Regions from separate parts of the Jeongeupia sp. USM3 genome, predicted to be linked through region 1. Evidence: predicted binding sites of a transcription regulator. Region 1 holds the regulator's gene; the other holds the start of a gene.
The links. The regulator sigma-54, encoded in region 1, starts transcription at its own class of promoters, with help from an activator protein. The targets are predictions, from matches to a motif close to CTGGCACGCTTCATGCTT.

Region 1 (6,596 bases):
CGGCCACGGCCTGCGCATGCTGCAGCAAACCGGCGTGAAGCTGGCGATCATCACCGGTCGCAAATCCAGGCTGCTCGAACACCGCGCCAACAACCTGGGAATCGACTTCGTCTATCAGGGCGCGCACGACAAGCTGGCGACGTTTGGCGAGCTGCTCGAAGCGGCCGGCGTGAGCGCGGCCGAGTGCGGCTATATGGGTGACGACGTGATCGACCTGCCGGTGATGCGCCGCGCAGCGTTCGCCGTTGCGGTGCCCGATTCGCCCGAAATCGTGCTGCAGAATGCCCACTACGTGACCGGCCGCGCCGGTGGCCATGGTGCGGTGCGCGAGGTCTGCGAGCTGATCATGCAGGCGCAGGGCACTTACGACGGGCTGATCGCCCATTACCTGCGCTGATCCATGGGCGGCCTGTCGACCAAACTCCTGCCCATCCTGCTGCTGGCAACGCTCGGTGCGCTGGTGCTGATCCTCAACGAGGTCGCGCAGGTGCCCGGCATCGGCCGGCCGGAGCGGCCGAACGAGCCGGACCTGATCGCGCAGAACGCGACCGCCTACCGTTTCGACGTGAACGGCAAGCTGCTGTCACGGATCTACGCCGATCGGCTCCGGCACTATCCGGCCGGCGATACCAACTGGCTCGACCAGCCGCGCATCCACTACACCAAGCCCGATACGGCAGAGCTGACCGTCGTCGGCAGGCGCGCGCGCACCGAACAAAATGGTACCCTCGTCTGGTTTCCCGACGATGCCAAGCTGACCCGGGCGCCGAGCGCGGACAAGCCGCAGCTCGACGTCGTCAGCTCGGATGTCTGGGTCAAGCCGAAAGAGAACTTCGTCTGGTCCAAGACGCCGGTCAACGGCAAGATGGGCGCATACACCGTGTCCGGGGTCGGCTTCAATGCCGACCTCGACAAGGAAACCCTGGAACTACTCTCCAAAGTGAGCACGACCTATGTCCCGCCGCCGCCGCGCCGCTGAACTATCGGCGCTGATCCTGCTGGCCGCCCCGCTGGCACAGGCAGAAACCGCCGACCGCGAAAAGCCGATGAACATCACGGCCGACTACGCCAACTTCGACCAGAAGAACAACGTCGGCGTCTATACCGGCAACGTGATCGTCGTCCAGGGGACGATGACGCTGAAGGCCGACAAGGTCACCGTGCGCCAGGACGCCGACGGCAACCAGTTCTCGCTGGGCGACGGCAAGCCGGTCAAGTTCCGCCAGCGCATGGACACCGGCGAGTGGGTCGACGCCAACTCGCTGCACTACGATTACGACGGCAAGACCGGCATCCTTAAGCTGATCAACAAGGCCTGGGTGCGTCGCGATACCGGCGACGAGGTGATCGGCGACGTGATCATCTATGACATGGCGACATCGACCTACCAGGCTCAGACCGACGGCAAGCCGGGCAGCCGGGTCAACATCACGCTGATGCCGAAGAAAAAGGACGCCAGCGCACCTAAACCGGCCAAGCCCGTTGCCAGCAAGCCGGTCGCGAGTGCACCGAAGGCCGGCGGTTCGTGGAGCAAGGACGCGCAATGAGCGAGACCAGGGCGGTGCTGAGCGCCGGCGGGCTGATGAAGCGCTACAAGAAGCGCACCGTCGTCAAGGACGTGTCGATCGACGTTGCCGCCGGCGAGGTCGTCGGCCTGCTCGGCCCGAACGGCGCAGGCAAGACGACGAGCTTCTACATGATCGTCGGCCTTGTCGCCAAGGATGGTGGCGAGATCCGGCTCGACGGCATCGACATCGGCCACCTGCCGATGCACGAGCGTGCACGGATGGGCGTCGGCTACCTGCCGCAGGAGGCGTCGATCTTTCGCAAGATGACGGTCGAACAGAACATCCTCTCGGTGCTCGAGCTGCACGTCGCCGACAAGGTCGAGCGCGCCAAGCGGCTCGACGAGTTGCTCGAGGATCTGCATATCTCGCATCTGCGCGAAAACAACGCGATGAGCCTGTCGGGCGGCGAGCGCCGCCGCGCCGAAATCGCCCGCGCGCTTGCGGCCAGCCCCCGCTTCATCCTGCTCGACGAGCCGTTTGCCGGCGTCGACCCGATCGCGGTGATGGACATCCAGCGCATCATCCGTTTTCTCAAGGAGCGCGGTATCGGCGTACTGATCACCGACCACAATGTCCGCGAAACGCTGGGCATCTGCGATCGCGCCTACATCATTTCCGAAGGTTCGGTGATGGCGTCGGGATTGCCGAGCGCGATCATTGCCGACGAGCAGGTCCGCCGGGTCTACCTCGGCGAACACTTCCGGATGTAAGAACCTGTTTATGATCTTTTCGCGACCGCGCCGAGCCGGAAAAAATGCAGCCACAAGGCGTGCGACGCGGGCAACAACCGGTTATTGGCAAGGAGTACAACGCAGTGGATGCATTTTTTCCGGCTCGGCCCTTCGGCTTCCGGGCATTGCCGGCGGCGAGCCGCGTTGCAAACCGCTTGCGGTACTCGTACCGCGGCGCGGTTCACGCCTTGCCCGCCACCGGCACTGCCCGGAACGCGGCCGTGAAAAGATCGTAAACAGGGTCTAAAGCGCGCGAATGAAGCAATCGCTGCAACTCCGCCTCTCGCAACAGCTGAACCTGACGCCGCAGCTGCAGCAGTCGATCAAGCTGCTGCAGCTGTCGACGCTCGATTTCCAGCAGGAGGTCGAGCGCTTCCTGGCCGAAAATCCGCTGCTTGAGCGCGGCGAAGACCATCACGCCTCAAGCGAGGGCGAAGGCGGCGCCGAGGCGCCGGCCGAGAACAGCGGCAGCGATGATGCGCCGGCAAGCGAGTCGGCATTCGACAATGACGACTGGGGCTGGGAAGGTAGTGGCGGCGGCGCGCGCAGCGGCGGCGATGACGACGATGATTTCGACCCCGCCAGCAACATCGCTCGCGAGCTGACCTTGCGCGAGCACCTGCTGGCGCAGGCCGGACTGCTGCCGATTCCGCTGCGCGACCGCGCGGCGCTGACCTGGCTGATTGACGCGCTCGACGACGACGGCTTCCTGACCCAGCCGCTCGAGGAAATCCTCGTGCTGCTGCCGGCGGAACTTGCCGGCGAGTTCGAGTTCGAACCCGATGACCTGGCGATCGCGCTGGCGCGGCTCAAGCAGCTCGAGCCGCTCGGTGTCGGCGCCAGAGATATGGCCGAGTCGCTGGCACTTCAACTCGCAGCGTTGCCAGTGTCTGACGTGCGTCAACTGGCGCTCGAGATCGTGCGGGACAGTCTCGATTTGCTCGCGGCACGGGACTACACTAGGTTGAAACGGCGTCTGAAATGCGATGAAACGGAACTGAAGGCGGCGCAAGCGCTGATCGTCAGCCTGAATCCGCGGCCAGGGGCACAATGGAGCGACGAATCGTCGCATTATGTGGTCGCTGACGTCTTGGTCAGCAAGTTCAAGGGGCAATGGCGAGTGCGGTTGAACGACGCGGCCCGACCCAAACTCAGGGTCAACCGGATGTACGCCGACATTCTGCAGCGCAGCGATGGCGGATCGATGGCCCGCGAGCTGCAGGAAGCCAAGTGGCTGGTCAAGAGCGTCCAGCAGCGCTTCGATACCATCCTGCGCGTCGGCCAGGCCATCGTCGACAAGCAGCGCGCCTTCTTCGAGCATGGCGAGATCGCCATGCGCCCTCTGGTGCTGCGCGACATCGCGTCCGAACTCGACCTGCACGAATCGACCGTTTCGCGCGTCACCACCCAGAAGTACATGCTGACGCCGCGCGGCATCTTCGAATTCAAGTATTTCTTCGGCAGTCATGTCGAGACCGAGGCCGGCGGCGAAGCGTCGGCGACTGCGATCAAGGCGCAGATTCGCCAGATGATCCAGTCGGAGGACAAGCTCAAGCCGTTGTCGGATAGTGCCATCGCCGAAGCGTTGGCAGGGCAAGGGGTCGTGGTTGCGCGACGAACCGTTGCCAAATACAGGGAGGCGATGCAAATCCCTCCCGTCAATCTGCGCAAATGCCTGTAACGGCGATTTCCCTGTAAGGAGAAGATCTATGAACCTCAATATCAGCGGCCATCACCTTGAAGTGACCCCGGCGATCCGTGATTACATCACGAGCAAGCTCGACCGGGTGACGCGTCATTTTGACGCGGTGATCGAAGTCGGCGTCGTCCTGTCGGTCGAACGCCTGCAGCAGAAAATTGAGGCAACCGTGCACGTGCCGGGCAAGGACATCCACGTCGAGGCGATCGACGAAGACATGTATGCCGCGATCGACGCGCTGGCCGACAAGCTCGACCGGCAGATCGTCAAGCACAAGGAAAAGCGCAACGGCCACGATGGCGAGAGCATCCGCCGTCAGGTCGTATCCGAAGAAGAGTAAGTGTTCTTTTCCTGCCAACGGGAACCCGTTAAACGGGTTCCCGTTTTTGTTTACGGGCCGGCTGGCGATACAATGATGCGCTTCGACGTTCCTCCTGCTCATGGATTCTCGCAATGAGCCTGATTTCCAAGATACTGCCGACCCAGAACGTGTTTCTCGACATGGATGTCGGCAGCAAGAAACGCGTGTTCGAACAAGTCGGCATCCTGTTCGAAAACAGCCACGGCATCGCCCGCAGCGTGATTTTCGACAGCCTGTTCGCACGCGAAAAACTCGGCTCGACCGGCCTAGGTCAGGGCGTGGCGATCCCGCACGGCCGGATCAAGGGCCTGAAGGAGGCGACCGGCGCCTTCGTTCGGCTGAAGGCGCCGATTCCGTACGACGCGCCGGACGGCAAGCCGGTGTCGCTGATCTTCGTGCTGCTGGTGCCCGCCAATGCGACCGACTTGCACCTGCAGATCCTCTCGGAGCTCGCGCAGCTGTTTTCGGACAAGACCGTGCGCGAGCAGCTCGCGACGTTCGACGAGCCGGGCCAGGCGTACAAGCTGATTTCGACCTGGGAGCCGTACGCGGGCTTCTGAGCCCGTCCTTCCTCGTGTAAGCTCAACGGGCGACGCAATGCGTTCGCCCCGTTTTCTTTCAGCCCCGAGCGACCATGCCGCAGATCACGACCAGGCAACTCTTCATCGACAACGCCGAGAAGCTGCGGCTGACCTGGGTCGCGGGGCAGTCCGGCGCCAACAACCTGCTGACCAACGATTCGGCCGAGCAGAAGCCGATCCTCGCGCTGGTCGGCCACCTGAACTTCATCCACCCGAACCGGATCCAGGTGCTCGGGATTGCCGAGACCAAGTACTTCCTCGACCTGTCGCCCGAGGCGCAGCGCGAGTCGGTCGAACGGCTGTTCGCCAGCGAGATGGCGGCGATGATCATCGCCAACGGCCAGCCGGTACCCGATGCGCTGCGCGAGGGGGCCGAGCGTCACCACGTGCCGCTGCTGACCAGCCCCGAGCAGTCGCCGTACCTGATGGACGTGCTGCGCTATTACCTTGCCAAGGCACTGGCGGTATCGACGCATCTGCACGGCGTTTTCCTCGACGTGCTCGAGGTCGGCGTGCTGCTGACCGGCGAGTCGTCGATGGGCAAGTCCGAGCTGGCGCTCGAGCTGATCTCGCGCGGCCACGGCCTCGTTGCCGACGACGTCGTCGAGGTCTACCGGACCAACCCCGAAACGCTGGAAGGGCGCTGCCCGCCGATGCTGCGCGATTTTCTCGAGGTGCGCGGGATCGGCGTGCTGAACATCCGGACGATCTTCGGCGAAACCGCGGTCCGGCCGAAGAAGACGCTGAAGCTGATCATCCATCTGGCCAAGGCCGGCGGCGACACGCTGGCGCCGATCGACCGCTTGCAGATGCAGGCGGCGACGCAGGAAATCCTCGGCGTGCCGACGCGCAAGCTGGTGATCCCGGTTGCGGCCGGCCGCAACCTTGCGGTGCTGGTCGAGGCGGCGGTGCGCAATTACATCCTGCAGCTGCGCGGCATCGATTCGACCCGAGAGTTCATCGAGCGGCACCAGCGTTTCATGGAAATGGGCGAATAGGCCCGAAGGAGCGTTGACCATGGCTTGGAGTCGTCAGCAGGTCGTGTTGCTGTCCGGCCTGTCCGGCGCCGGCAAGAGCGTCGCGCTCAAGGCGCTCGAGGACCTCGGCTACTTCTGCATCGACAACCTGCCGGCGCCGCTGCTGCCGCAGACGGTGGCGATGCTCGACGAGGACGGCTATCCGCGTGTGGCGATCGCGATCGACGCCCGCAGCGCGCACAATCTGGCCAGTTTTCCGCATCACTACGAGGCGCTGGTCGAGCTCGGGCTTGACGTGCACCTGCTGTATCTGGAGTCGAACAGCGAGACCCTGGTCAAGCGCTTCTCCGAAACCCGCCGCAGCCATCCGTTGGCGCACGGTGAACTGACGGTGACCGAGGCGGTCGAGCTGGAGCGCGAGATGCTGGCGTACTTCGCCGAGCTGGCGCACCGGATCGACACCAGCGGCCTGTCGGCCAACCAGCTGCGCGCCTGGGTGCGCGAATTCGTCGCGCTCGACCGCAGCAAGCTGACGCTGGTGATTCAGTCGTTCGGTTTCAAACACGGCCTGCCGCTCGATGCCGATTTCGTCTTCGACGTCCGCTGCCTGCCGAACCCGCATTACGACCCGGTGCTGCGGCCGCTGACCGGCAAGGACCAGCCGGTGATCGACTTTCTC
Region 2 (6,596 bases), 1.5 Mb from region 1:
TGACCACCGTGGTCGAAGGCGTTGAACGCCTTGCGGATCTGGCGCTGGCCAAGGCTGTCGGTTGTGATCAGGTACAGGGTGCCATTTTCAGCATGCCGGTGCCGGCGGATGAATTGCTGGCACAGATCCGGCAGCGGGCCCCGCAATCGCCCGTTTGAATGCCGGTGCTGCCAAGCCTGCGCGGTTGTTTCTTGATGCCATCTTGAATTGGAGATCGTAATGAAATTGTTGACCTATGTTTTTCTGAACGGAAAATGTGAAGAAGCTTTGGATTTCTATACCAAGGCCGTGGGTGCCAAGGCGCTGTGTGTATCGCGGTTCAGCGATGCGCCGGCCAATCCGGGCATGACGGTACCGTCCGGCTGGAAAGATAAAATCATGCATTCGCTGTTGCAGGTGGGCGAAACGCAATTGATGTTGTCCGATTGCGATCTGAGCGCTAAGGCGCACCAAGGTTTTCAGTTGACGCTGTGTGTGGAAAGCCGCGACGAAGGCGAGCGGCTTTTCAATGCCCTGGCGGATGGCGGCGCCATTGAAATGCCGTTCGGCCCGACCTTCTGGGCGCTGGGCTTCGGCACGCTGGTCGACCGCTTCGGTATCCGCTGGTCGATCAGCGCCGGTGAACAACCGGCATGAATATGCATTGTCCAGCTGCCGGATTTCGGGAGAGGGCGGCTGGTCTGCCCGCGCTTCCGGCGCGCTGGCCCGCAGCGGTAGCAAGGCCAGTACCGAAAAAACCTGGGCATTGCCCTTGCACAACCGTAGCAACCGGATTGCCCTGATCGGGCGATGTGCAAACCGGCATGCCGGGATAAGGAATCACTTGAGCAACGTTTGCCCGGCCTTTGGCCGGGTTTTTTTTCGTGGCCGGTCAGTTGCCCGGTTGTGGCGGTTTTGCGGTGATGCCTGCACTTCTTTAAGAAGCGGCTGATGATTTTTCGGTGTCTGTTGTGATGTCATGCAGTTTGCTGATTGCCTGACTGGGAATGAGGATGCAACCGAAAGTATCAATGCCGCTTGGAAAGATTGTACGCTCCGGCGATGTATGTCCGTGCAACGGCCTATGGAAGCCGCTGATTGTCAAGCCAAAGGTCGAGGTGATCAGGCGGAATACGATCATGCCCGCCCGCAAGGGCAAGGTCGTGTTCTGGAGCCTGCACGGTTATATCGATTGATCTGGACTGATGTACCCGTGCAGAGGCAGCGGGCCATTGTCACGGCAATCGGCCGGCGTTGAGCGCCGGCCTTGGTTTTACCAGCTTGATTCGCGCTCCGGGCTCGCGCTGATCTTGTGGATCGACAGATCGGCGCCGTTGAATTCCTCCTCGTCGCTCAAGCGCAGGCCGACGGTCTTTTTCAGCGCACCGTAGACGATCAGGCCGCCGACAAAGGCGATCACCACGCCCAGCAGCGTGCCGACCACTTGCGCCCAGAAGCTCACGCCGCCAGCGCCGCCGAGTGCTTCGAGACCGAACAGCCCGGCGGCGATGCCGCCCCAGGCGCCGCAGATGCCGTGCAGCGGCCACACGCCGAGGACGTCGTCGATCTTCCAGCGGTTCTGCACCACGGTGAACAGCCAGACGAAGCCGGCGCCGGCGACGCCGCCGACGACCAGCGCACCGAGCGGGTGCATCACGTCCGAACCGGCGCAGACGGCGACCAGGCCGGCGAGCGGGCCGTTGTGGATGAAGCCGGGGTCGTTCCTGCCGGCCCACATCGCGGTCAGCGTGCCGCCGACCATGGCCATCAGCGAGTTCATCGCGACGAGGCCGGAGATGCCGGCGATCTTCTGCGCACTCATCACGTTGAAGCCGAACCAGCCGACGATGAGGATCCACGCGCCGAGCGCGAGGAAGGGGATGCTCGATGGCGGGTGTGCGGCAACGCCGCCGTCCTTGTGGTAGCGGCCGCGCCGCGCGCCGAGCAGCAGCACGGCCGGCAGCGCGATCCAGCCGCCGACCGCGTGGACGACGACCGAGCCGGCGAAGTCGTGGAACGGCGCGCCGAACACGGCCTTGAACCAGTCCTGCATGCCGAAATTGTTGTTCCACATCATCCCTTCGAAAAAGGGATAGACGAAGCCGACCAGCAGGAAGGTGGAGGCCGATTGCGGGTGGAACCTGGCGCGCTCGGCAATGCCGCCGGAGACGATGGCCGGAATCGCCGCGGCGAAGGTCAGCAGAAAGAAGAAGCGCACCAGCTCGTAGCCGCTGTCCTTGGCGATCTCGTGGACCGGGCCGAAGAAGTGCGTGCCGTAGGCGATGCCGTAGCCGATGAAGAAATACGCGATCGCCGAAATGCCGAAGTCGGTGAGGATCTTCACCAGCGCGTTGACCTGGTTTTTCTTGCGGACGGTGCCGAGCTCGAGGAAGGCGAATCCGGCGTGCATCGCCAGGATCATGATCGCCCCGAGCAGGATGAACAGCACGTCGGTGCTGGTTTGGAATTGGCTCACTGCATGCTCCCTGATATTGGCGCCTTGAATCGGTGCGCCTTGTGTGGCGTGCACCGAAAGCAAGCAGCGTGCCGGTGTGATCAGGTGGCTGTTTTCAAAGGAAATTTGCCAGATTTTGGGGCCGGATCGGCAGAATGGCTGCGCCGGTTTGGTGCGGCGCCGGCCAGGGCCTTGGCCGTGTTGCACTCAAAAGGTGCCGTGTGGCGATGCTGGTGCGCGTGCTGCACGGATGTAAAAAAAGCCCGCATCGAGCGGGCTTGAAACCGTACAGGAGACGCGCTTAGAAACCGGTCCAGGTGCCGAGCAGCAGCCGGTACGAGTCGGTGCCGGCTTTCGTACCATACGAGGTACCGTAGGTGGCACCGATGTTGCCGTTGGTATCGTTGGTGCTGTAACGCACGTCGAAGTAGCCGGAGGTGTTCTTCGACAACGTGTAGGTATAGCGCCCCAGCAAGGTCTGGCTGTCGCTGTCGTCGATCTTGTTGCCGTTGATGTCCTCGGCGCCCCAGAAGTAGTTGTAGCCGAGCGCAAAGCTGTTCTTGCCGAAGGCGTAGATGCCCTGCACCCAGGCGTGCTGCTGTTCCGGGCCAGTGAAGTAGTTGCAGCCGCCGACATTGGTGGCAAAGCCGCCGCCTTCGCCGGCACCGGCCTTGGCCGACGCCGTGCACTGCCACCACTTGTAGCCGCCGCGCAGGGTGAAGCCGCTGTCGCCGAAGGTGTAGCCGCCGGCGATGAAGGCGAATTCGTCGTTGTCTTCGCTGACGTGGCCGTCTTTCAGCCGCGGCTTGGCCTGCTGGTAGCCGACGTTGACGGTCGCACCGTAGCCGCTGTAGCCGGCGGTGATGTCGGCGAAGTATTCGTTGCCGTTGCCGTCGACCTGGTTCGCCTGCGTGCGCAGCGCGTACATGCCGGAGACGGTGAAGCCGCTCAGATTCGGCGAGTCGTAGACGATGGCGTTGTCGATGTTGAAGCCGAGCAGGCCGACTTCCTCGACGTGCATCGAGCCGCCCTGTGCGGCGTACGGCCAGTCGAGCACCATGTACGACGGCGAATAGATCTTGCCCAGACGTACCTGGCCCCAGCCGCCTTTCCAGCCGCCCCACGCTTCCCGGTTGCCCCAGGTCCGCGAACCGTTGCCGCTGTTGTTGTCGTTGTTGGTGGCCGAGTCGCTGCGGTAGTTTTCGGCGCCGGTCCAGATCTTCCAGATCACGCTCGAGCCGTTGTCGAGCTTGTCTTCACCGGCGAAGAAGAGCCGCGGTTCGACGTCGAGCTGTACGTTGTCGCGGAAGCCGTCGGCCTCCGAGCCTTCGAGCAGGATGTCGGTTTCGATCGAGCCGCCGATGGTGACTTCCGCCCAGGCGGGGCTGGCAAGGCCGGCTGCAAGCAGCAGGACGGAAAGGGTGTGGCGGCGCAGCGTACGGATTTGCATGAAAGCTCCTTGTCGGTTCGACCCAAGTCTTCAAGATCAATTGGCCTGGCTGCAATCGCGGTATGTCGGCCGAAAAATCGTGAAATCAGATTGATTCGGCTTTGTCGTTGCGCCAAGCCCATATGCATAATGCAAATTTTTATTTGAAATTACAAATTTTTTCAAAATACCCATTTCATTTGTGTTGCATTAGTAAGCATGGCCGGTCGAGCCCGGACGAATGGCGGCGCAGTGGGGGGGGATCGCTCGTGCGGTGTGACCGGTGCGGGTGGGGGGCTGAGCGGGCTTTGGCGAAGGCTTGGGGCGGGGGACAGGCAAAAAAAAGCCCGCTGGCGCGGGCTTTTTGTCGGGGCAGGGGGCTGGCTCAGAAGCCGGTCCAGGTGCCGATCAGGATACGGTACGAATCGGTGCCCGGCTTGTACGAGGTGCCGTAGGTGGCGCCGATGGTGCCGTTGGTGTCGTTGGTGCTGAACCGGGTGTCAAGGTAGGCCGAGGTGTTCTTCGACAGCGCGTAGGTGTAGCGCGCCAGCAGCGTCTGGCTGTCGCTGTCGTCGATCTTGTTGCCGTTGATGTCCTTGGCGCCCCAGAAGTAGTTGTAGCCGACCGAGAAGCTGTGCTTGCCGGTGGTGTAGATACCCTGGACCCACGCCTGCTGCTGTTCCGGGCCGGTGAAGTAGTTGCAGCCGCCGACGTTGTCATCCAGCCCCTGATCGGTGCCGGCAGCGCCGTTGGCCGCGGCCGAGGCCTTGCAGTCCCACCACTTGTAGCCGGCGCGCATCGTCCAGCCGCTGTCGCCGAAGGTGTAGCCGCCGGCGACGAAGGTGAACTTGTCGACATCGTCGCTGACGCCGCCGCTCTGCAGCCGCGGTTTGGCCTGCTGGTAGCCGACGTTGACCGTGGCATTGTGGCCGCTGTAGCCGCCGGTGATGTCGGCGAAGTATTCGTTGCCGCCGCCATCGACATTGTTCTGTTGCGTACGCAGCGAGTACATCGCCGAGACGTTGAAGCCGTTGATCACCGGCGAATCGTAGACGATCGAGTTCTCGACGTTGAAGCCGAGCACGCCGACCTCCTCGACGTGCATCGAGCCACCCTGCGCCGCGTACGGCCAGTCGAGCGCCATGTAGGACGGTGCGTAGATCTTGCCGAAGCGCACCTGGCCCCAGTTGCCTTTCCAGCCGCCCCACGCTTCACGGTCGCCCCAGGTGGCCGGGCCGTTGCCGCCGTTGACGTCGTTGTCCTTGCCGGTCCGGTAGTTTTCGGCGCCGGTCCAGATTTTCCAGATCACGCTCGAGCCGTTGTCGAGCTTGTCGTCGCCCTGGATGAAGATCCGCGGCTCGACGTCGAGCTGGGCGTTGTCGGCGAAGCCGTCGGCATTCGAGCCTTCGTAGAGAATGTCGGTTTCCATCGACCCGCCGATGGTGACCTGGGCCATGGCCGGCGCGGCGATCCCGGCGGCGAGCAACAGGGCGGAAAGGGTAGTGCGATACAGCGTCTTCACGAAATGACTCCTTCTCTGCGTGAGCAAATGTTTCAGCGCCAGCTGCTTTGTTGTTACTAGCAGCGGCTTTTTGTGTGAAAAGTTGTGAAACTCAACGAGAAGGACTGTATGCCTAAGCCAATATTGTTTCAAATGTAATTGATTACATTGATACGGTATCAATAAACAACCCGTCATCCATGCGTGGCGGGGCAGCGGCAACGATGGCGCGGCCATGAAAAAAGCCGGTCGACAGACCGGCTTTGCATGGCGCGGAAGGCGGATCAGCCTTTCTGGGCGCGCTCGAAGCTCGTGACGATCTCGGCCTGGGCGGCGGCCTTGTCGCCCCAGCCGGTGACCTTGACCCACTTGCCCTTCTCCAGATCCTTGTAGTGCTCGAAGTAGTGCTTCACTTGCGCGAGCAGCAGTTCCGGCAGGTCTTCGAGCTTCTGGATGTGGGCATACATCGCGCACACCTTCTCGACCGGCACGGCGATGACCTTGGCGTCCTGGCCGGCTTCGTCTTCCATGCCCAGCACGCCGATGGCGCGGCACTTGATGACCATGCCCGGCGACAGCGGGAACGGGGTGTGCACGAGCACGTCGACCGGATCGCCATCGAGCGACAGGGTGTGCGGCACGAAGCCGTAGTTCATCGGGTACGACATCGAGGTGCCGACGAAGCGGTCGACGATGATGCAGCCGGCTTCCTTGTCGAATTCGTACTTCACCGGCGGCGCGTTGGCCGGGATTTCGATGATGACGTTGAAGTCGTTCGGCAGGTCCTTGCCGGCCGGGATCTTGCTGATGTCCATGCTGCGTCCTGGAAGGGTGTGGGAGGGAAACGGCGGAATTATAACGGTAGGTGATTTCGGCCGCATCCGGCGCAATCAGGCGGTGGCAGAATGCGGCTGAATTGATCTGCCGCAGCGCGCGTCGTCGCGCTGCATTTAGAATGACGGCATAGACGGCAAGGGCCCGCGCCATGAAAAAACACTACCTGACCCCGCTGTTCGATCCGCGTTCGGTGGCGGTGATCGGCGCATCCGATCGTGCCGGCTCGGTCGGGGCCGTGGTCCTGGCCAATCTGCTCGAGTCCGGCTACTCGGGCAAGGTTCATCCGGTGAACCTGCGGCATGCCAGGGTGCAGGGCGTCGCCGCGTTCAGGCATGTGCGCGACATCGGTAGCCCGGTCGAGCTGGCGCTGATCACCACGCCGTCGAAAACCCTGC

Region 2: a site for sigma-54 is predicted at 2,513-2,530, ahead of BJP62_RS05900 (ammonium transporter). Genes of this name have one in related genera too.

What each region holds. Positions count from the first base shown of each region.
Region 1 is NZ_CP017668.1:2,778,729-2,785,324, forward strand. Features, by position in the region: gene BJP62_RS13130 (HAD family hydrolase) at 1-397, shown strand, start outside; gene lptC (LPS export ABC transporter periplasmic protein LptC) at 401-979, shown strand; gene lptA (lipopolysaccharide transport periplasmic protein LptA) at 954-1,547, shown strand; gene lptB (LPS export ABC transporter ATP-binding protein) at 1,544-2,278, shown strand; gene BJP62_RS13150 (RNA polymerase factor sigma-54) at 2,556-3,980, shown strand; gene hpf (ribosome hibernation-promoting factor, HPF/YfiA family) at 4,009-4,338, shown strand; gene ptsN (PTS IIA-like nitrogen regulatory protein PtsN) at 4,452-4,919, shown strand; gene hprK (HPr(Ser) kinase/phosphatase) at 4,994-5,938, shown strand; gene rapZ (RNase adapter RapZ) at 5,958-6,596, shown strand, end outside.
Region 2 is NZ_CP017668.1:1,272,782-1,279,377, reverse strand. Features, by position in the region: gene BJP62_RS05910 (EAL domain-containing protein) at 1-158, shown strand, start outside; gene BJP62_RS05905 (VOC family protein) at 220-636, shown strand; gene BJP62_RS18320 (hypothetical protein) at 993-1,175, shown strand; gene BJP62_RS05900 (ammonium transporter) at 1,253-2,455, opposite strand; gene BJP62_RS05895 (porin) at 2,736-3,884, opposite strand; gene BJP62_RS05890 (porin) at 4,249-5,385, opposite strand; gene ppa (inorganic diphosphatase) at 5,649-6,179, opposite strand; gene BJP62_RS05880 (bifunctional acetate--CoA ligase family protein/GNAT family N-acetyltransferase) at 6,350-6,596, shown strand, end outside.